One region of the Pseudaeromonas pectinilytica genome, then DNA from elsewhere that is predicted to be linked to it. Evidence: predicted binding sites of a transcription regulator. Region 1 holds the regulator's gene; each other region holds the start of a gene.
The links. Region 1 encodes LexA, which represses DNA repair genes until DNA is damaged. Its sites were predicted from a motif close to ANCTGTNTNNNNANACAGNT; they were not measured.
Positions count from the first base shown of each region.

Region 2: a site for LexA is predicted at 3,013-3,032, ahead of recN (DNA repair protein RecN). Genes of this name have one in related genera too.
Region 3: a site for LexA is predicted at 2,408-2,427, ahead of umuD (translesion error-prone DNA polymerase V autoproteolytic subunit). Genes of this name have one in related genera too.
Region 4: a site for LexA is predicted at 3,003-3,022, ahead of umuD (translesion error-prone DNA polymerase V autoproteolytic subunit). Genes of this name have one in related genera too.

Region 1 is NZ_BAAGVN010000349.1:568-5,986, reverse strand. Features, by position in the region: gene ACYVG7_RS17300 (2TM domain-containing protein) at 1-339, shown strand, start outside; gene plsB (glycerol-3-phosphate 1-O-acyltransferase PlsB) at 423-2,855, opposite strand; gene lexA (transcriptional repressor LexA) at 3,036-3,659, shown strand; gene ACYVG7_RS17285 (tRNA (cytidine(34)-2'-O)-methyltransferase) at 4,024-4,503, shown strand; gene ACYVG7_RS17280 (substrate-binding domain-containing protein) at 4,615-5,419, shown strand, end outside.
Region 2 is NZ_BAAGVN010000106.1:3,931-9,349, forward strand. Features, by position in the region: gene ACYVG7_RS07420 (SRPBCC family protein) at 1-389, shown strand, start outside; gene ACYVG7_RS07425 (RnfH family protein) at 382-723, shown strand; gene ACYVG7_RS07430 (outer membrane protein assembly factor BamE) at 839-1,177, opposite strand; gene recN (DNA repair protein RecN) at 1,302-2,972, opposite strand; gene nadK (NAD(+) kinase) at 3,087-3,971, opposite strand; gene grpE (nucleotide exchange factor GrpE) at 4,155-4,751, shown strand; gene dnaK (molecular chaperone DnaK) at 4,965-5,419, shown strand, end outside.
Region 3 is NZ_BAAGVN010000040.1:7,222-12,640, reverse strand. Features, by position in the region: gene ACYVG7_RS04005 (hypothetical protein) at 1-43, opposite strand, end outside; gene umuC (translesion error-prone DNA polymerase V subunit UmuC) at 704-1,969, opposite strand; gene umuD (translesion error-prone DNA polymerase V autoproteolytic subunit) at 1,971-2,393, opposite strand; gene ACYVG7_RS03990 (hypothetical protein) at 2,587-3,048, opposite strand; gene ACYVG7_RS03985 (hypothetical protein) at 3,151-3,420, opposite strand; gene ACYVG7_RS03980 (hypothetical protein) at 3,506-3,805, opposite strand; gene ACYVG7_RS03975 (type I restriction-modification system subunit M) at 4,278-5,419, shown strand, end outside.
Region 4 is NZ_BAAGVN010000081.1:10,283-15,701, forward strand. Features, by position in the region: partial or broken gene ACYVG7_RS06035 (IS5 family transposase) at 1-855, opposite strand, end outside; gene ACYVG7_RS06040 (hypothetical protein) at 1,085-1,297, shown strand; gene umuC (translesion error-prone DNA polymerase V subunit UmuC) at 1,299-2,564, opposite strand; gene umuD (translesion error-prone DNA polymerase V autoproteolytic subunit) at 2,566-2,988, opposite strand; gene ACYVG7_RS06055 (hypothetical protein) at 3,424-3,723, opposite strand; gene ACYVG7_RS06060 (type I restriction-modification system subunit M) at 4,192-5,419, shown strand, end outside.

The DNA of each region.
Region 1 (5,419 bases):
TCTCTCGCTGCTGTTTTTGATGTTCCCGTCGAAACACCACCAGAGGAACAGGACATGACACCGGAACAACCCATAGATCCAGTAGAGCAAAGAACCATCGAATACGTTCGCGACATCAAGGGCTTTTATTCACACGCCATCAAGTATGTGCTGGTGATTACCATGCTCTTCATCATCAACCTGGCAACGGCGCCTGGCTATATCTGGGCCTGGTGGCCCATGTTGGGTTGGGGCATCGGGGTGCTGTTTCATGGTCTGAATGTGTTTGAAGTGTTTAACTTCTTCGGACCGGCATGGGAAAAGCGCCAGATCGAGAAACGACTGGGTCGCAAGTTGTAACGCGGGCAGAAACAATAAAGCGCCCCTGAACCCTGCGCCAATGGCCGGGTTCAGGGGCGCTTTGTATTTACTGCGTCCGGACGTTAACGGGCGGGCATCAGCAGGGTGCGACGCACCCGATCCGGGAGCAGGGGCAGCAAGATGGCCGCCAATTCCGCCAACGCCTCGCCATCCCGAGTCACCGGCTGATCCTCCCCTTGGCACTGCAGATACTGTTCTTGCTGCAGGCTCAGCAATAAGGTCTTGAACAGGCTCTTGTCGCTGAATTCCGGGGCATGAATGCCATGCAGGGTCGCCAGCCGTACCGCCATCATCTGACTGTCTGATTCCAACTGCTGCAGGGTGATCGCCGGCTGCTGTTGGATCTGTGACAGTGTGATGGCGTAGCGTTGCAAGGTTTCCTGAATGCTCTGTCCCAATAACAGCAGCCGCATCTGCTCTTCCGGACGCACCCAGTAGCCATCGCTGTGTTCTTCGATCAACGCCAGATCTTGGAATGCGGCGAGAATGGCCGGCACCTGGGTATCCAGCTCCTCCAGTTCATAGCGCAGGAACAACTCATTCTTCAGCAACGGATAAATCCGGCGGCAGCGCGCCAGCAGATCGACATGATTCAACCCCTCATTGCGTTCGATCAGGGTGGCGACCAGGCTGGGCAGTGCGAACAGATGCAGGATCGTGTTGCGGTAGAAGGTCATCAGGATTGCCTGGTAGCGATCCATGCTGATGATTTGACCGAGTTTGTCTTCTTCCACCTGGAACTTGTTCAGCTCCAGCGCCTGCTCCAGCAACTCCTCGGCACTGGCTGTCGGCACCGTATCGAATGGGCTGTAGGGCACCCGCTGCAACAGTTCGGTGTACAGGCGGATCTGGGCCAGCAGATCTTCCCGCGGCAGTGCCTGTTTGTCGGTGGCCAGCAGCGCCAGCGCACTCAGGGTCAGGCCATTGACCGCGGCGGCATCATTGATGCGAGTCATCAGCTGCTTGGCCAGAATATCCACGGTCGCAGGCAACCACTCGGGGCGGCATTGGCTGGTCGGATCTATGTCCTCCCGCCACTCGGGAACCTGTTGCTGCAGGAACTGATGCAGGGTGAGCGGTTCACCGAAGTTGACGAAGCTGCGGCCAAAGTTGCGCAATTTACCCAGGATCCCGACCACCTGCCACAGGCTCTCTTTCTCCTTGCAGCTGCCCTTGAGCTCCTTGAGGTAAGTGTTCACTTCCATCACATGCTCGTAGCCCAGATAGACGGGGACAAAGGTCAGGGGTCGCTTGATGCCGCGTAACTGTGCCTGCAGCGTCATGGCGATCATGCCGGTCTTGGGTTGCAACAGCCGTCCGGTGCGGGAGCGGCCGCCTTCGGTGAAATACTCCACCGCATAGCCACGGGCAAACAGCTGGCTCAGATATTCACGAAACACTGTGCTGTACAGCTTGTCGCCTTTGAAGCTACGCCGCAGGAAGAAGGCACCGCCGTGGCGGAACACGGGTCCTGCCGGCCAGAAATTCAGGTTGATCCCGGCGGCAATATGCGGCGGTACCATGCCCTGATGGTAGATGACATAAGAGAGCAGCAGGTAGTCCATGTGGCTGCGGTGGCAGGGCATATAGATGATCTCATGCCCTTCCCGTGCCAGCCGGCGCACCTTCTCGGCCCCACGGACCGTGATACCGCGATAGAGCTTGTTCCATAGCCAGCCGAGGAAGTAGTCACCGAAGCGGATCAGGCGATAAGAGAAATCGGATGCCATCTCGTCGAGATAGCCCAGGGCTCGGGCGCGCATCTGCTCCTCGCTGCTGCCTTCGCTCTGCGCCTGTTCGGCGATGGCGCGGACTATGTTGTCGCTGCGCAACAGTTCACGAAACAAAGCCTGGCGATCGGGCAGCCGTGGCCCCTTGGCGGCCTGACGCTGGCGGCTGAAGTGGATACGCGCCACTCGTGCCAGTTTGTGAGCCACCACTTCGTCGGTGCCGAGCTCGGTGACCAGGCTGCGGAGGGAGACTGGGGTCGAGAAGCGGACCCGGTTTTCCCGACCGTACAGCAGTACCATAGCGGCCTTGCGCAACGCGCCCGGCGTCTGGTGCGGCGGCTGTAGCCGGTGAGGGCGTTCACGGCCCGGGGCGCGATGCCACAGCAGAGTCACCGGAACCAACTGGATATCCAGTTGCGCGTTCTGTTCGTGCAGACTCAACCATTCGCGGAAGGTGTCCAGATGGGGTATGCCGCTGCGCTGGCTGCCGAAGAGCGACGGCGTGCGATCCAGGCAGACATAGCGGGGATGACTCTGGCCCTGTAGGACCAGCGGCGCAAATGGATTGGGTAGCCCCAACTCCTTGGCACAGAGCTCCAGGGTCAACAGGTCACTCAGCGAATCTGTGCTCAGGGCGTACACGATGGGACGGCCCAAATCAAGACCCAATTGACTCAAAGGATCTTCCGGGAGACTGCTGTGATTGACCAGTAGACGAACAGGCAAGCGGCATAGGGCCTGAGCCAGGGAAAAGCTGAAGGACATGGTGCTGTATCCTCAATAAAAATGCGGCGCCAGCATAGCAAAACTGGCCCGACTTGTCGTGAATTGCTGACCCAGGTCATGGGCGGTTCTCTTTTGTCGGCTTTGCCCGGCATTTACCTTGCACTTGATAAATGCCTGTATATACTCACAGTTATCTGTATAAATAGACAGGCAAACGCCATGAAACATCTGACCCCTCGCCAAACTGAAGTGCTGGAACTGATCAAGGAATGCATGCAGCAGACCGGTATGCCGCCGACCCGTGCCGAGATTGCCGCCCGTCTGGGCTTCAAGTCTGCCAATGCGGCGGAGGAGCACCTCAAGGCCCTGGCGCGCAAGGGGGTGATCCACATCATGCCGGGGACTTCCCGTGGCATTCAGCTGCTGCAAGAGGATGTGGTTGAAGAGGAATTGGGTTTGCCATTGATTGGCCAGGTGGCCGCGGGTGAGCCGATCCTGGCGGCCGAGCACGTGGAAACTCACTACCAGATCGATCCGGCCATGTTTCAACCCAGAGCCGATTTCCTGCTGCGGGTGCAGGGGATGAGTATGAAGAATATCGGTATTCTGGATGGCGATCTGCTGGCTGTGCACAAGACCGAACAGGTGCGGAACGGTCAGGTCGTCGTCGCTCGGGTCGGTGATGACGAGGTCACGGTCAAACGCTTCGAGCGTAAGGGCAATCAGGTGCGCTTGCTGCCGGAAAACGAAGAGCTGGAGCCGATCCAGGTCGATTTGACCGAGCAGTCCCTGAGCATTGAAGGGCTGGCGGTGGGCGTGATCCGCAACGGTAGCTGGCACTAACTGGCTGTTTCAAATCGCCGACACTCACCGCAGTACTAAACAGCTCTTGCGTGGCTGGCATGACGAGACAGGGCCCTTCACGGGCCTAATGCCAGTTGCGTTAGCAAAGGCGAGATAGCCTGTTGCGCCAACCGTTGGCGGCAGGGATGCCGCCATCGAGCCCCCATGGAAGGGTTTACGGCGAGTTGGCGAGAGAGGTTGTCTCGCCCGAACCTCTTGACTGGCCCGCATTGCCTTCCCCAGCTCTTGTGTTAGCCCCTTGCAGACTGTCATGGCATGTGAGCATGCAGTGGCAATTTCCCCGTTCCAGAGCTTTCCCCTTGGGGTAGAATGGCATTTTTCCCCTCAGGTCTCTGTTGCTCCGATGTTTCATATCGCCCTGTTTGAACCGCAAATTGCTCCCAATACCGGCAATATCATCCGTCTGGTGGCGAATAATGGCTGCCATCTGCATCTCATTGAACCCTTGGGCTTCGATTTGGAAGAGAAAAAGCTGCGTCGGGCCGGTCTGGATTACCATGATCTGGCCACTGTGACACGCCATCACAACTATGCGGCATTTGCCGAGGCGATGCAGGGGCGTCGGATTTTTGCATTGACCACCAAGGGCAGGACGCCTCACACCACTCCTGCCTATCAGGCCGGTGATGTTCTGCTCTTCGGCTCGGAAACCTCCGGCCTGCCCGATGCGGTGCGCAATAGCTTGCCCCAGGATCATCTGATCCGCATCCCCATGCTCAGTAGCTCGCGCAGTTTGAATCTGTCGAACGCCGTGGCCATTGTCAGCTACGAGGCCTGGCGCCAGCTGGATTTCGCCGTCGCGGGCGGCGACAACGAAGCCTGAGTGTCTATACTTTGCTCATCATCGTAATCACTGGGGCTTCGTGCTTGAAGGTGGCTTGATATGAGCTCTGCCACTCGCTGGCTCTATCCACTGTGTATCAGCATCCTGTTGATGATGCCTCTTGGCCAGAGTGCATTGGCCCGGGAGTGCGTGGCCGTCATCACGGCGGGAACCGGGCACCATTTTTGGCGAGCCATTGAATCCGGCTCTCTGCAGGCTGGCAATGAGCTAGGGGTCGATATTTTCTTTCGCGTGCTCTACGACGAAACCTCGGTCGATGCCCAGGAGCAGATCTTGCGGGAAGCCCTGGAAAAGCAGTGTATCGGCGTGGTACTGGCGCCCAATTCGTCAGCACATCGTAAGACTCTGGATCTGTTCAGACAGAAAAATTTACCGATTGTGTTGATCGATCGGAGTATGGCTCTGGGTGCTGTCTACGCTCAGGTCATGACCAATAATTATCGGGCTGGTCAACAGGCGGCGCGAGAGATGGTCGCGCGCCTGAGAGGCGAGGGTTCGGTGACGGTTTTAAGGTTGAAACCGGGCGTGGCTTCCACCGATGCCCGTGAACAGGGCTTTCTTGATGAGATCAAGAAATCCAGTTTGAAGTTATTGCCGGCCGTTTATCTTGGCTCCGGGATCGTTGAAATCCGACATAATGCGGATATTTATTTACAGCAGCATATTTCAGAATTGGATGGTTTATTTACTCCTAATGAATCGTCGACTTTGGGTGTCATGGCAGAAATAAAAAGAAAAGGCCAGGAAAAGCGTCTGGTACATATTGGTTTTGATTATAATCGTTATCTAATTCAGGGGCTTGCATCCGGAGAGGTTGATGGTTTGTTACTCCAGCAGCCCCATGCTATCGGCTTTCAGGGTGTCAAGTTGGTCATGGCGGCTCACGGCGGCCAGC
Region 2 (5,419 bases), on a different contig from region 1:
AGATGTATCAGTTGGTAAATGATGTTCATGCTTACCCGCAATTTTTGCCTGGTTGCGTCGCCAGCGAAGTTCTGGAATCCCAGGCGGACTCCATGGTGGCCCGAGTGGAGGTCGCCAAAGCAGGGATCCATAAATCCTTTACCACTCGGAATTTGTTACAAGCAGGCCGTACTATCCAGATGAACTTGGTCGATGGCCCCTTCCGACGCTTGAGCGGTGTCTGGAGTTTTACGTCTCTGGATGAACAGGCGAGTAAAGTGGAGCTGGCATTGGAGTTTGAATTCAGCTCCCGGCTGGTCGAGTTGGCATTCGGGCGTATTTTCAATGAGTTGGTTGGCTCTATGGTGCAGGCCTTTACGCAGCGAGCGAAGGAGGTTTACGGTGAGTGAGTTGGTGAATATCGAAGTGGTCTACGCCTTGCCGGAAAAACAGGTGCTGTTGACGGTCAAGGTTGCGCCGGGTTCAACCATAGAGCAGGCGCTGGAACAAAGTGGTGTGCTACGGCGGTTTCCTGAGCTGGATTTGGCGACGATGAAAGTCGGGATTTACAGCCGTATTGTTCCGCTAACGACCGCCTTGTCCGGGGGCGAACGCATCGAAATCTATCGTCCGTTGACGGCCGACCCACGGGAGATGCGCCGCAAGCGGGCAGAAAAGGCTAAAGATGAAGGCCGCGCTGATAAGGTCACCGGCGGAGTTGTCAATCCGCAACGCAAGCACTGATGCCGCACTCGCGTTGCTGACAGTGGTAAACGGGTGTTGGACGCTGTGGTTTATATCGCCAATATCCAGATCGAGGATCGGATATTGGCGTTGCAAGAGGTGAGCCTTCGGACGGCTATAACGGCAGGTTGAAGCTGGCTGGCGGTGGAAAATCACCACTGACGCTGGTCAGTTTGTCGTTCATAAAACGAATGGTGAGATTCTTCTGCTTGGGCTCATTCCAGCCTTCGCGCAGATAATAGACGTAGTGCCAAGTGCTGCTGTCGAAGGCATCTTCAACCATGGGGCTGCCCAGCACAAACTCGACCTGGGCCCGGCTCATGCCAGCACGCAGTTGTTCGATCTGCTTTTGCTCTACGAAGTTACCTTGCGGCACATCGATTCGGTAGACACAGCCGGTGCTTAGCAGCATAGCGGCGGTCAGTGTTGCAATAACCAGTTTGTTGTTCCGCATCAGCAAATTCTTCATTCAATTCAATAAGCAGGCCAGATGATAGCGGGGAACGCCAGCGAAGTAAAAGTGCGTCTGAAGAGCGGACGCATATTTACTTCATCGGCTAGTTGCTGCCCCAGCAGCGTTATGGCGCGGCAACCAGCAGTTCTCGAGCATTGGCGAGGGTATTGCTGGTGATCTGATCTCCTCCCAGCAGGCGCGCCAGTTCATCAAGACGCCCTTGATGGGAGAGGGCATGCATCCGGGTTTCGGTGGATGCGCCATCGCTTTGCTTGCTGACAAACAAGTGCTGGTGGCCATGGCCTGCAACTTGCGGTAAATGGGTGACCACCAGGACCTGGGTCGAGGCGCCCAATTCGCGTAGCAATTTGCCGACAATAGCCGCTGTCGGTCCGCTGATGCCGACATCCACTTCGTCAAAAATAAGGCTCGGGGTGGCGACGCGCTCGGCGGTGATGACCTGGATCGCCAGGCTGATACGGGATAACTCGCCACCCGAGGCGACTTTGGCTAATGGCTGCAGGGGTTGGCCCGGGTTGGTGGAAACCAGGAAGTCGACATGATCCATGCCGAGCGGGGAAGGAGTCGCTGCTGTTGGATTGCTGACCAGGATCTGCAACTGACCATCGGGCATGGAGAGGGAGCGGATGCGCAGGCTGATGAGCTGCGCCAGCTCGGCGGCGTAACGCTGGCGGCTGGCACTGAGTCGACTGGCCGCCTCTTGATAGTCGTTTCTCGCTTGTTGTTGCTCTAACGCCAGAGCATCGAGCCGTGCATCGTCGTGACTGATACTATCCAGCTCGGCGCGAAGCTCAGTATGGGCCGCGGCCAATAATTGCGGCTTGACATGGTGCTTGCGCGCCAGCTCGAGAGCGCGGGTGAGGCGCGACTCCAGGGTGGCAAAGCGTTCGGGATCCAGCTCCATGCGATCGAGATAGTGGCGCAGCTCCTGCTGGCTCTCCTGTACCTGGATGAGGGCATCATTGAGCATGGTCATCACAGGCTGCAGCTTCTCATCCAGGCTGCAGAGCTCCTCCAAACGGGAGACGGCACTCTTGAGCAGGCTGGCGGCGGTCACCTCTTCATTATCGTAGAGCAGATCGAGACATGCTTGGCAGTCACTGATGATCTCGCCACTGTTGGCCAGACGAGTATGTTCCGCCTCAATGGCTTCATATTCACCGGCCTGCAAGGCAAATTCATCCAGCTCCTCTACCTGATATTCCAGCAATTGGCGACGGGATTCCCGCTGGCTTTTATCTTGCTGCAGGCGGTTGAGTTCATGCTGGAGTTGGCGCCAGTTCTGATAATGCTGGCGCGTGGCGTGCAGCAGATCGTGATGGCCGGCATAGCCATCCAGGATGGTCAGCTGATGTTCGGGTTTGAGCAGGAGTTGGTGAGCGTGCTGGCCGTGGATGTTAATGAGCAACTGGCCGAGGGCCTTGAGCTGGGTTAACGGAACTGGGGTGCCGTTGATATAAGCCCGGGAGCGGCCTTCGGCGGTGATCACCCGGCGCAAGAGACACTCCTCTTCGTCTTGCAGCTCTTGCTCATGCAGCCAGCTTCGGGCGAGAGGATTATTGCCCAGATTGAAACGTGCCGTCAGTTCAGTACGCTCGGCGCCTGGGCGGATCATGCTGATCTCCGCGCGCTCTCCCAGGCAGAGCCCCAAGGCATCAATGGCGATCGACTTACCGGCACCGGTTTCGCCGGTGATGCAGGTCATGCCGCCTTGAAGCTCCAGTTCGAGAAATTTAACGATGGCAAAATTCTGAATTGTTAATTGAGTCAGCATGACAGCACCTGTTCAAATTACTGTATTGATAAACAGTATATACTGTTTATCAATACAGTAAATAGACATGAGTGGACGCGATGTGTTTTTTTGAGCGCAGTCTAACGTCAGTCGTCAGAACAGTTTGCTGCCCCAACCGAGCTTGTTGCGTAACACATTGAAGTAGCTGTGACCCAGCGGGTGTATGAGCTGCAGGGTATGCTGGCATTTACGGATGATGATTTCGTCACCCGGATGGACATCCAGCGAGATGTGGCCGTCACAGCTGACTTGCAACTGATCATCGATATTGTCGGGCGAGACCACCAGTTTCACTTCGCTGTCCGCGTCAATGACAATCGGGCGACAGCTCAGGGTATGGGGGAACATGGGGACCAGGGCGATGGCATTGAGCTGGGGCGTCAGGATAGGGCCGCCAGCCGAAAGCGCATAGGCGGTGGAGCCGGTGGGTGTGGCGACTATGATGCCATCCGCGCGCTGGCTGTACATGAAGACATCATCAATGTGCACGGCAAAGTCGATCATATGGGCAATCTTGCCCGGATGCAGCACCGCTTCGTTGAGGGCCGTGCTGCTCGCCTTAAGCTCACCATAGCGGTAGACGCTGGCGTTGAGCAAAAAGCGGGACTCGGTCTGGTAGTGGCCATCCAGCACGGCCCGCAACGGAGCCTCGAAGTCCTGAGGGGAGAGATCGGTTAAAAAACCCAGATTGCCCCGGTTTACGCCGAGAACTGGGACGTTATAGCGCGCCAGAACCCGTGCCGCACCCAGCATATTACCGTCACCACCGACGACGATGGCCAAATCAGCTACCTTGCCCAGATGCTGCAGATCGAGGGCTTGTGCAACTGGTACGGATAACTGCTCGGCAACCCGGCTTTCCACCAGAACATTACGGCCATACGCGGTGAGGAAATCGTATAAGCAACGCAGGGTCTGATTAGTGGCGATGTGATTGGGTTTGCCGATCAGGGCTATGGTGTCGAACTGTGCTGGCATGTGGGATCCTGCGTGGCGAGCGGATGCTGAAGTATATCCTGATTCATTCAAGCGTCTAATCAGACTCGTTTTTTCAGTTTCCGTCCACTCTTGTCTGGTGTAAGACGGCATCAAACCTTGAAAGGCCGCGCTTAGTCCCCATAATAGGCTGCAAGTGTAAGAAACTGATGTGTTGGAGACGTGATGAGTAACCAGGAACAAGCGATGGAACAAAGTGCAGAGCAAAACACCGAAGCGCTGCTTGATGCAGAGCTAGCCGATGCAGGCACCGGATCCACAGCTAGCGACGAGCTGACTGCCCTGTTGGAGAAGCTGGCGCAAGCCGAAGCCGCCGCGCAGGAAGAAAAAGACCGCGCGTTACGCATTGCTGCTGAGATGGAAAATCTGCGTCGTCGCTCGGCGCTGGATGTTGAAAAGGCGCACAAGTTTGCGCTCGAGAAATTCTCCGGTGAGTTGTTGCCGGTCATCGATAGCCTGGAACGTGCTCTGGAGTTATCGGATCGGGAAAATGAGGCGCTGAAGCCGACCTTAGAAGGTGTTGATCTGACCCTGCGCTCCATGCTGAGCACTGTGGCCAAATTTGGTGTCGAGGCGATCAATCCGCTGGGTGAACCCTTTGATCCCAATCGTCATCAGGCGATCAGCATGGTCGAAAATGGACAGGTAGCGCCCAACTCGGTGATCGCCGTGATGCAAAAAGGCTATGAGCTCAATGGCCGTATCATTCGTCCGGCGATGGTCATGGTAGCCCGCGCTCCCAGCGTGGATGTACAGGCCTGATCAAGGCTCGGTGCTTGAAGAGCCCACCATTTGGTGGGTTTTTTTTATCTCCGGGCTCTTGAAGGCGGAGATGGGCACCCCCATATCTAGGACAACGGCGAAGTCCGGGACGAAAAAAGTGAGCGGCGGCGATTGAAATTCCGTACTCACACCCCCACTTAGCATCACAAGAGACAAGTTGAACGCATTTTTGCAGATTTACGGAGATTAGAAATGGGTAGAATCATTGGTATTGACCTGGGTACGACCAACTCTTGCGTGGCCATTCTGGATGGTGACCATGCTCGTGTCATCGAAAACGCCGAAGGCGATCGTACGACTCCGTCCATTATTGCGTATGCGGATGACGGCGAAATTCTGGTTGGTCAACCAGCCAAGCGTCAGGCGGTCACCAACCCCAAGAACACTCTGTTTGCGATCAAGCGTCTGATCGGTCGTCGCTTTGAAGACGAAGAAGTACAGCGCGATCTGAAGATCATGCCGTATGGCATCACCCGTGCTGACAATGGTGATGCCTGGGTTGAAGTCAAAGGCAAGCGCATGGCGCCGCCGCAAATTTCAGCTGAAGTGCTGAAGAAGATGAAGAAGACTGCCGAAGATTTCCTGGGTGAACCTGTGACTGAAGCGGTCATTACTGTACCGGCCTATTTCACCGATGCCCAGCGTCA
Region 3 (5,419 bases), on a different contig from region 1:
GAGTTTGTTCAGATTGCGGGACATCAGGCAGAGTCAGTTTCATTGGCGCAGAACGAGATAATGGGGATGAGCAGATGATGCCGCATCAGGAGGATCAGTCAACACGATCCTCCTGATCCTGCGAAAAAATTGAACACGTAGAGCCACAACTTAATGAGAAGTTACCGTATTGCTTTGTAACCCCATGATTTTTATCGAATGTCCGGTTATCGTGGTTAGATAGGTGGCTAACTTGCCACATAGCACCCTGACGGACCCAATCGGACTGTTTTGAGGGCTGTATCCGCGAAATCGCATGGCTACCGCAGGGGCTTGCGGCCGCCACAGTGCCTAGATCTTTACGGGTGGTGTGTCTCTCGCCGTAGTAAACTTGCACGAGCCGTGTTTTTAACCTACTGCACTTTTCTAGTAGATGGAAATGGATTCGCCTGGAGCATGTCACATTTTGTTTGATTAGATCTTTCATCGATGACAATTGGGGGGCAAGACATGAACAGGGACTCTAAAACTCAGCACATTACCCTTGCCACTGGGAACGTGTTTTCCGACTTTGGGTTTGCTACGGAAGAAGCTGCCGCATTGGAGGCGGCGTCGCAACAAGTCATATCTGAGAAATTGGCCATCAGTAAGTCACTGGAAACAGAGGCCGGTGGGCAGGATAGATCAGTAGTGGAAACACCTTCCTCTCAGGAAAACTCTTAAACTACCTAGCGACCGGTAGATCGTCCCACGAGGTGGTGTAGCGCGGGCTCAGGTGTTCGCGTTTCATCATCCACTCCGAGGCATCCACACCTTTCGAGGCAAAGCCTATATGGCCCAAGCCGCTCTGGTTGATGGCATCGATTACCGCCATTAGCTTACGGTCGGGTGCGCCAGGATTGTCGAACAGATCCGCCTGGTGGTGATCGCGTGGCGTAAAGGAACCGAGAATGACGCCGCCTTTTTGATAGCGGAATCCGTCGCGCCAGATATGGGGCAGCAGTTGGGTTACATGATGCAGAAGTTCGCGAGTATCGTCGGTTGGTCGCGGCAGCTTGGCCGATAGCTGATTGCCATAGTAGGGCTCGCCTTCGCTAAAAGGGCTGGTGCGAAAGAAGATGCTCACATGCTGGCAGTGCATCTTTTCGTGACGTAGTTTCTCGGCGGCTCGCTCCATAAAGGCCGACAACGCTTGATGCATGCTGGCTTGCTCCGTGATCCGTTCGCCGAACGAGCGACTGCTAACGATTTGCTGCTTGGCCGGGGTGTTTATCGTCAGTTCCGAGCAGGGGATGCCGCGCAACTCCTGGACCACGCGCTCTACGACCACACCATAACGCTGGCGGATCTGTTTGGGTGGCACCGCAATCAGATCCGCCACGGTGAACACACCTTCAGTCTGCAGTTGCTTATTCAGGGCGCGCCCAATACCCCACACTTCATCGATTGGGGTGATAGCCATCAGCCGAGCTCGGCGTCCCTCATCGCGAATATCGACAACACCTCCTGTGGCTGGCCACTTCTTGGCGGCGTAGTTCGCCAGTTTGGCCAGGGTCTTGGTTGGGCCAATACCAACGCCGACGGTAAGACCCGTATACCGCTGGATGGTGGCCCGGATCTGGTGCCCAAAATCAACAAAGTTACCGGCCCAGAGTGAGCCGAGCTCAATAAAGGCTTCATCAATCGAGTAGACCTCAATCGCAGGAACCATGCTCTCCAACGTGGACATCACTCGCTGGGACATATCGGCATAGAGCGCATAGTTGCTGGAGAAGCAGACTCCGCCAGCGCGTTCAAATTCCCGCTGGATCTTGAAATAGGGACCAGCCATCTTGATGCCCATTTTCTTGGCTTCGGCAGAGCGTGCTACCACGCAGCCATCATTGTTGGAGAGCACGACAATCGGACGGCCCACCAAGTCAGGCCGGAACAGCCGCTCACAACTGGCGTAGAAGTTGTTCACATCAACCAGGGCTATGGCGGTGGTCATCTTAGTGCTGGCACTGCTTGTGAATGACGAAGGTCACCACGCCAAAAATCTCTAATGACTGCTCAGCCTGGAACAGGATGGGTTGGTAGTTGGCGTTGGCTGGCAGCAGGGCAATATTCGGGGTGAGCTGCAATATCTTCACGGTGAACTCACCATCAACACAGGCGATCACTGTGTCGCCATGACGAGCTGAAACAGAGCGATCCACAACCAGCAGATCGCCCTCCAGAATGCCCGCATCTTTCATGCTGTCACCGGCTGCCCGCACGAAGTAGGTGGCCGCAGGTCGGCTGATGCACAACTGGTTCAGATCCAGCGTGGCCTCAACATAGTCCTGAGCCGGGCTTGGAAAGCCGCAGGAGGCTGGGGAGGCGAAGAGAGGTAACCCGAGAACGGGAGGCTCCTCTGTGGGTCGTAGGAACATGGGCGGCACTCATTAACTGTATATAAATACAGTATACGACGGCATCCATGACCGGATCCAGTTCATCTCATCCAATGTCTGCCTGCGATATGAAACAATGAATTACCGCCGGTGATCTGGGCACTTCCCAGCGGTTCTCGGCTATGGGTGCCTTCAGGTCTTGAGACTGTTGTAGGATAGGCGGGAGATTGGTTTATCCATGCTCAATGGGGGCAACCTCCATTTTGGCGGCCCACACCACATCTTCACCATGCTCAGCCAACATCTCCATTGGTGATTTGCCTTTCAACCAACTATTTGATGCGGTAAACCATGCTGCGATAGACAGTGGCTGACGCTTACCCGCGAATACAGTCAACACTTCCTTCATGACCGGAAGCGGTCGACCATCATTGCCCAAGCCATAGGCAGGGAATAGGTCTCGCCCTTCGTCCAAGACTGCAAATATCAACCCCGCCTTTTTCCACTTGTTGGGCTGAGATGACGGATTAGAGGTTGAAAAACCGGCATTGGTCGCAATCTCTTGAGCGGTTAGCCATCGAGCTGACGTGAGTACCTGTTCACGCAATTGAGCCGGAGTGGTCACATTGAATTTCAGCTTGTGATCCGTCGCGTCAGCATTTGCTAGAACCTGATCCTGTAGCCCAACAATCATGGCGTTCTCACTCTGTGATGCGACTGTTGGCACCGTGCCACCAAACGAGTAATCAACCACAGACCATAGATTTTCTCGGAATGCTCGTCCTTTATCCGGTTGCTACATAAGAAGCTGAAGACACGCCAGCTCAACGGCTTGTGGCAGCAACTCCTTGATGGTTTCCTTCAGAATACGGCTAAGCGATGAGCCGGGGTTAACCACTACAAATAGTGGCGATCCAGTGTCATCCTCGCTGCGCATCTGGCTGCCTGACGTCTGCTGCAGGCTGGCTTCTATCTGGTTCCGGATTGGTCGTTTGGCTAGATATTCCTTGATTCCATCCCGGTCAAGGACCGAGAACAGAGGGGTATGGGGAGCGATTCTTTTCAAGTGCCTACGTCCTTTCGCATTGTGATCGTGTTCAGGGATAGCTTTGGCTACACAAACTTGGGGCATTTCTTTGGTCGATATACTGTCAGATCGTCTCTTTGCAGGTCTCGATTCGCCCGAACCCCGGATTGGGTTCATAGCTCTGTTCGGAGAACATCAGATGGCTTCGGCGCTGTTCCTGAAGATTGGCCAGTGCCTGGAAAAAGCAGGATTCACAGAGATGGACTTCATAGCTTTCGCCATCATGAGTAGAGCCATAACCCCACCTAGCACTGAGCGTTCCGACTTGGGGGCCGTAACCTTCAACGGGTGAGCAGCTTTCTTCACAGACATCGCAGTGGATGTCGCTGACCACATCAACTTCCTGTTTCGTCATTATTTTCATCGGCTAAGTCCTCATTCGATCATCGAAGGTGGTTCCCATTGATGTAGTCAGTACAGGCTACATCTCCAACCAAAGTACCATCACTGGGAATGAACTGATCCGCAGCATAGTGCTTCGGATGTACCCACAACAACCTGAAGTCAGCTCTTTAGTACACACTTTACTTGTGTCTGATGGGGACGGCTCTTCCTCTGTCTGTCTAGCAAACGGCACCGCAACGTACTTCTAGCTCGTCACGGGCGCTAGACAATGCCAAGGGTCAGCCGCCACGCCATGGCGTTATCGCCCCATCTGCCTGAAAACGCGACATGGGTTTCCGTTCAGGGGTGTTTCGCCCGCATAACCTCCGTAAACTATGAGCTAATGCTCTGATCTTGTTCGCCTATCTGCCCGCAAGCGGGGCTGGCTATGGTAAGCTCAGACGCACTTGGCTCAGCCCCTCCGGCCTTGTCCGGCGGTAATAAGGAATCGTATGAAAACCAATATTGCCTCTCTGGCCTCGCTGATCTGGTCGGTCGCCGACCTGTTGCGCGGTGATTTCAAACAGTCCCAGTATGGGCGCATTATTCTTCCCTTTACCGTATTGCGCCGCCTCGAATGCGTGCTGGAAGCCAACAAGCAGAAGGTGCTCGTTGCCGTCGAGAGCACCAAGGCGCTGCCCGAGGTTGCTCGCGACAAGCTGCTGCTCAGCGCCGCGGGCCAGAGCTTCTATAACACCTCCAAACTGACGCTCGATTCGCTGGGTGAAAATCACATTGGCGATAACCTGGATGCCTATGTGCGCGCCTTCTCGACCGATGCCCGCGAGGTGTTCGAGCATTTCAACTTCGAGGCCAGCATCGGCCTGCTCGAAGATGCCAATCTGCTCTACAAGGTGGTGCGCTCGTTTGCCAATGTCGATCTCTCCCCCGAGGCGGTCGATAACTACGACATGGGGCTGGTGTTCGAAGAGCTGATCCGCCGCTTCGCCGAAAGCTCGAACGAGACTGCCGGGGAGCACTTTACCCCGCGCGATATCGTGCGGCTCACCACCTCGCTGGTGTTTGCCAGCGATAACGAAGCCCTGACCAAGCCCGGCGTGGTGCGTTCCATCTATGACCCCACCGCTGGCACCGGCGGCTTTCTCTCCTGCGGCATGGAGTACCTGCATGAGCTCAACCCGGCGGCCCGTCTGGCCACTTTCGGTCAGGAGCTCAACCCCGAGTCTTACGCCATCTGCAAGGCGGACATGCTGATCAAGGGCCAGGACATCAGCCATATCAAGCTGGGGAACACCTTAAGTGACGACCAGTTGCCGTTCGAGCGGTTCGACTACTGCCTCTCCAACCCGCCCTTCGGCGTGGACTGGAAGAAGGTGGAAAAGCAGGTCAGCGATGAACATCAGCGCAAAGGCTTTGAAGGCCGCTTCGGCCCCGGTCTGCCGCGCGTCTCTGACGGCTCCTTGCTGTTTCTGCTGCACCTGATCTCCAAGATGCGCCCGGCCAGTGCCAACAGCGAAGGCTCGCGTATCGGCATTATCCTGAACGGCTCGCCGCTGTTTACTGGCGGCGCCGGTAGTGGTGAAAGCGAGATCCGCCGCTATGTGCTGGAAAATGATCTGCTCGATGCCCTGGT
Region 4 (5,419 bases), on a different contig from region 1:
CTGTCGCTTGATGATGCGAAACGGGTGCTCCACCTTGACCCGGATGCTGGCTTTCATGTATTCGATGGTGATGGCCGTTTTGTTCTTGCGTGGATGCTGTTTCAAGGTTCTTACCTTGCCGGGGCGCTCGGCGATCAGCCAGTCCACATCCACCTCGGCCAGCTCCTCACGCTGGGGCGCGCCTTGGTAGCCGGCATCGGCTGAGACAAATTGCTCCTCTCCATGCAGCAGATTACCCAACTGGTTGAGGTCATGCTCGTTGGCCGCGGTGGTGACCAGACTGTGGGTCAGGCCACTCTTGGCATCGACACCAATGTGGGCCTTCATGCCAAAGTGCCACTGATTGCCTTTCTTGGTCTGATGCATCTCCGGATCGCGTTGCTGCTCTTTGTTCTTGGTCGAGCTGGGTGCCTCAATGATGGTGGCATCGACCAAGGTGTCTTGGGTCATCATGACGCCTGCCTCGGCCAGCCAGCGATTGATGGTCTTGAACTATTGGCGGGCCAGTTGATGTTGCTCCAGCAGGTGGCGGAAATTCATGATGGTGGTGCGGTCCGGCAAGGCGCTATCCAGGGATAACCGCGCAAACAGACGCACGGAGGCGATTTCGTACAGAGCATTTTCCATCGCGCCATCGCTCAGGTTGTACCAATGCTGCATGCAGTGAATGCGCAGCATGGTTTCCAGCGGATAGGGCCGACGACCATTACCGGCTTTGGGATAAAACGGCTCGATGACTTCCACCATGTTTTGCCATGGCAGGATCTGCTCCATGCGGGACAAGAAAATCTCTTTTCTGGTCTGACGGCGCTTACTGCTGAATTCACTGTCGGCGAAGGTGAGCTGATGACTCATGATGGCCCTCGGAAATGCAGCTCCGGATGAACATCATGATCTCATATCACAGACTTGTTCGCACCTTCCCTAGATCTTCACAGCTGGTTGTGTCTCTCGCCGTAGTAAACTTGCGCGAATCGTGTTTTTAACCTACTGCACTTTTTTAGTAGATGGAAATGGATTCGCCTGGAGCAGGTCACATTTTGTTTGATTGAATCTTTCATCGATGACAATTGCGGGGCAATACATGAACAAGGACTCAAAAACTCAGCACATTACCCTTGCCACTGGGAACGTGTTTTCCGACTTGGGGTTTGCTACGGAAGAAGCAGCCGCATTGGAGGCGGCGTCGCAACAAGTCATATCTGGGAAATTGGCCATCAGTAAGTCACTGGAAACAGAGGCCGGTGGGCAGGATAGATCAGTAGTGGAAACACCTTCCTCTCAGGAACAATCTTAAACTACCTAGCGACCGGTAGATCGTCCCACGAGGTGGTGTAGCGCGGGCTCAAGTGTTCGCGTTTCATCATCCACTCAGAGGCGTCTACACCTTTCGAGGCAAAGCCTATATGGCCCAGGCCACTATGGTTGATGGCATCGATCACCGCCATTAGCCGGCGGTCGGGTGAGCCAGGATTGTCGAACAGATCTGCCTGGTAGTGGTCCCGCGGCGTGAACGAACCGAGAATGACGCCGCCTTTTTGATAGCGGAATCCGTCGCGCCAGATATGGGGCAGCAGTTGGGTTACATGATGCAGAAGTTCGCGAGTATCGTCGGTTGGTCGCGGCAGCTTGGCCGATAGCTGGTTGCCATAATAGGGCTCGCCTTCGTTAAAAGGGCTGGTGCGAAAAAAGATGCTCACATGCTGGCAGCGCATCTTTTCGTGGCGTAGTTTCTCGGCGGCTCGCTCCATAAAGGCCGACAACGCCTGATGCATGCTGGCTTGCTCTGTAATTCGTTCGCCGAACGAGCGACTGCTGACGATTTGCTGCTTGGCCGGGGTGTCTATCGTCAGTTCCGAGCAGGGGATGCCGCGCAGCTCCTGGACCACGCGCTCTACGACCACACCATAACGCTGGCGGATCTGCTTGGGTGGCTGCGCAATCAGATCTGCCACGGTTGCCACCCCTTGGGCCTGCAGTTGCTTATTCAGGGCGCGCCCAATACCCCACACTTCATCGATTGGGGTGATAGCCATCAGCCGAGCTCGGCGTCCCTCGTCGCGAATATCGACAACGCCCCCTGTGGCCGGCCACTTCTTGGCGGCGTAGTTCGCCAGTTTGGCCAGGGTCTTGGTTGGGCCAATACCCACACCGACGGTAAGGCCCGTATACCGCTGGATGGTGGCCCGGATCTGGCGCCCGAAATCAACAAAGTCTCCCGCCCATAACGAGCCGAGTTCAGTGAAGGCTTCATCAATCGAGTAGACCTCTATGGCAGGAACCATGCTCTCCAACGTGGACATCACTCGCTGGGACATATCGGCATAGAGCGCATAGTTGCTGGAGAAACAGACGCCACCGAACCGCTCAAAATCACGCTTGATCTTGAAGTAGGGAACGCCCATTTTGATGCCCATTTTCTTGGCTTCGGCAGAGCGGGCTACCACACAGCCATCATTGTTGGAGAGCACGACAATCGGACGGCCCACCAAGTCAGGCCGGAACAGCCGCTCACAACTGGCGTAGAAGTTGTTCACATCAACCAGGGCTATGGCGGTGGTCATCTTAGTGCTGACATTGCTTGTGAATGACGAAGGTCACCACGCCAAAAATCTCTAATGACTGTTCGGCCTGGAACAGGATGGGTTGATAGTTGGCGTTGGCTGGCAGCAGGGCGATATTCGGGGTGAGCTGCAATATTTTCACGGTGAACTCACCATCAACGCAGGCGATCACTGTGTCGCCATGACGTGCAGTGACAGAGCGGTCCACAACCAGCAGATCGCCATCCAGAATGCCTGCATCCTTCATGCTGTCACCGGCTGCCCGCACGAAGTAGGTGGCCGCAGGTCGGCTGATGCACAACTGGTTCAGATCCAGCGTGGCCTCAACATAGTCCTGAGCTGGGCTCGGAAAGCCGCAGGAGGCCGGGAAGGCAAATAGGGGTAACCCGAGAACGGGAGGAGCCTCAGTGGGTCGTAGGAACATGGGTGGCACTCGCTAGCTGTATATAAACACAGTATATGGCAACATCCATGACCGGATCCAGTTCATCGCATCCAATGTCTGCCCGCGATATGGAACAATACTGAATCATCATCAGTGATCTGGACACGACCCAGCGGTTCTCGGGAAAGATATCTCCATCCTGATGCGTTGCGGATGAAGTCCACTAGGGATGGGAAGAACAAGACATGATGAATGGAGAAGAAGATGTAAAACTGAGGGAAGCAAGGCCCCATGGGGGCCTTGCTAGGGGTTTCACCCGACGCGGCGCTCAGGGACGCCCCGGGGTCCTTCCACTGACAATTGCACCCTGATGCTGCCAGTTTCTCGCCCTAATGAAATATATAACAGGGTCTTATCGTTAGAATAGCAGATTACGCAACCATGGTTTTGCGGGTATCCCAACGCCATTCGCAATCAGATTATCTCCTTATTGCTCTCGATTCGCCCGAAATCCGGATTGGGTTCATAGCCCTGTTCGGAGAACATTAGCTGGCCTCGGCGCTGTTCCTGAAGATTGGCCAGTGCCTGGAAAAAGCAGGATTCACAGAGATAGACTTCATACGCTTCGCCATCATGAGAAGAGCCATAACCCCACCTAGCACTGAGAGTTCCGACTTGGGGACCGTAACCATCGACGGGTGAGCAACTCGCATCACAGACATCGCAGCGGATGTCGCTGACCACATCAACTTCCTGTTTCGTCATTATTTTCATCGGCTAAGTCCTCATTCGATCATCGAAGGTGGTTCCCATTGATGTAGCCAGTACAGGCTACATCTCCAACCAAAGTATCATCACTGGGAGTGAACTGATCCGCAGCATAGTGCTTCGGATGTACCCACAACAACCTGAAGTCAGCCCTTTAGTACACACTTTACTTGTGTCTGATGGGGACGGCTCTTCCTCTGTCTAGCAAACGGTACCTCAACGTACTTCTAGCTCGTCACGGGCGCTAGACAATGCCAAGGGTCAGCCGCCACGCCATGGCGTTATCGCCCCATCTGCCTGAAAACGCGACATGGGTTTCCGTTCAGGGGTGTTTCGCCCGCATAACCTCCGTAAACTATGAGCTAATGCTCTGATCTTGCTTGCCTATCTGCCCGCAAGCGGGGCTCGCTATGGTAAGCTCAGACGCACTTGGCTCAGCCCCTCCGGCCTTGACCGGCGGTAATAAGGAATCGTATGAAAACAAATATTGCCTCTCTGGCCTCGCTGATCTGGTCGGTTGCCGACCTGCTGCGTGGTGATTTCAAACAGTCCCAGTACGGGCGCATTATTCTTCCCTTTACCGTATTGCGCCGCCTCGAATGCGTGCTGGAAGCCAACAAGCAGAAGGTGCTCGTTGCCGTCGAGAGCACCAAGGCGCTGCCCGAGGTTGCTCGTGACAAGCTGCTGCTCAGCGCCGCAGGCCAGAGCTTCTACAACACCTCCAAGCTGACGCTTGATTCGCTGGGTGAAAATCACATTGGCGATAACCTGGATGCCTATGTGCGCGCCTTCTCCACCGATGCCCGCGAGGTGTTCGAGCATTTCAACTTCGAGGCCAGCATCGGCCTGCTCGAAGATGCCAACCTGCTCTACAAGGTGGTGCGCTCGTTTGCCACTGTCGATCTCTCGCCCGAGGCGGTCGATAACTACGACATGGGGCTGGTGTTCGAAGAGCTGATCCGCCGCTTCGCCGAAAGCTCGAACGAGACCGCCGGGGAGCACTTTACCCCGCGCGATATCGTTCGGCTCACCACCTCGCTGGTGTTTGCCAGCGATAACGAGGCGCTGACCAAGCCCGGCGTGGTGCGCTCTATCTATGACCCCACCGCTGGCACCGGCGGCTTTCTCTCCTGCGGCATGGAGTACCTGCACGAGCTGAACCCGGCGGCCCGTCTGGCCACTTTCGGTCAGGAGCTCAACCCCGAGTCCTACGCCATCTGCAAGGCCGACATGCTGATCAAGGGCCAGGACATCAGCCATATCAAGCTGGGGAACACCTTAAGTGACGATCAGCTGCCGTTCGAGCGCTTCGACTATTGCCTCTCCAACCCGCCCTTCGGTGTGGACTGGAAGAAGGTGGAAAAGCAGGTCAGCGATGAACATCAGCGCAAAGGCTTTGAAGGTCGTTTCGGCCCCGGCCTGCCGCGCGTCTCGGACGGCTCCTTGCTGTTTCTGCTGCACCTGATATCCAAAATGCGCCCGGCCAGTGCCAACAGTGAAGGCTCGCGTATCGGCATTATCCTGAACGGCTCGCCACTGTTTACTGGCGGCGCCGGTAGTGGCGAGAGCGAGATCCGCCGCTATGTGCTGGAAAACGATCTGCTCGATGCCTTGGTCGCCCTGCCCACCGACATGTTCTACAACACCGGCATTGCCACCTATATCTGGGTGCTCTCCAACCATAAGCCTGCCGAGCGCAAGG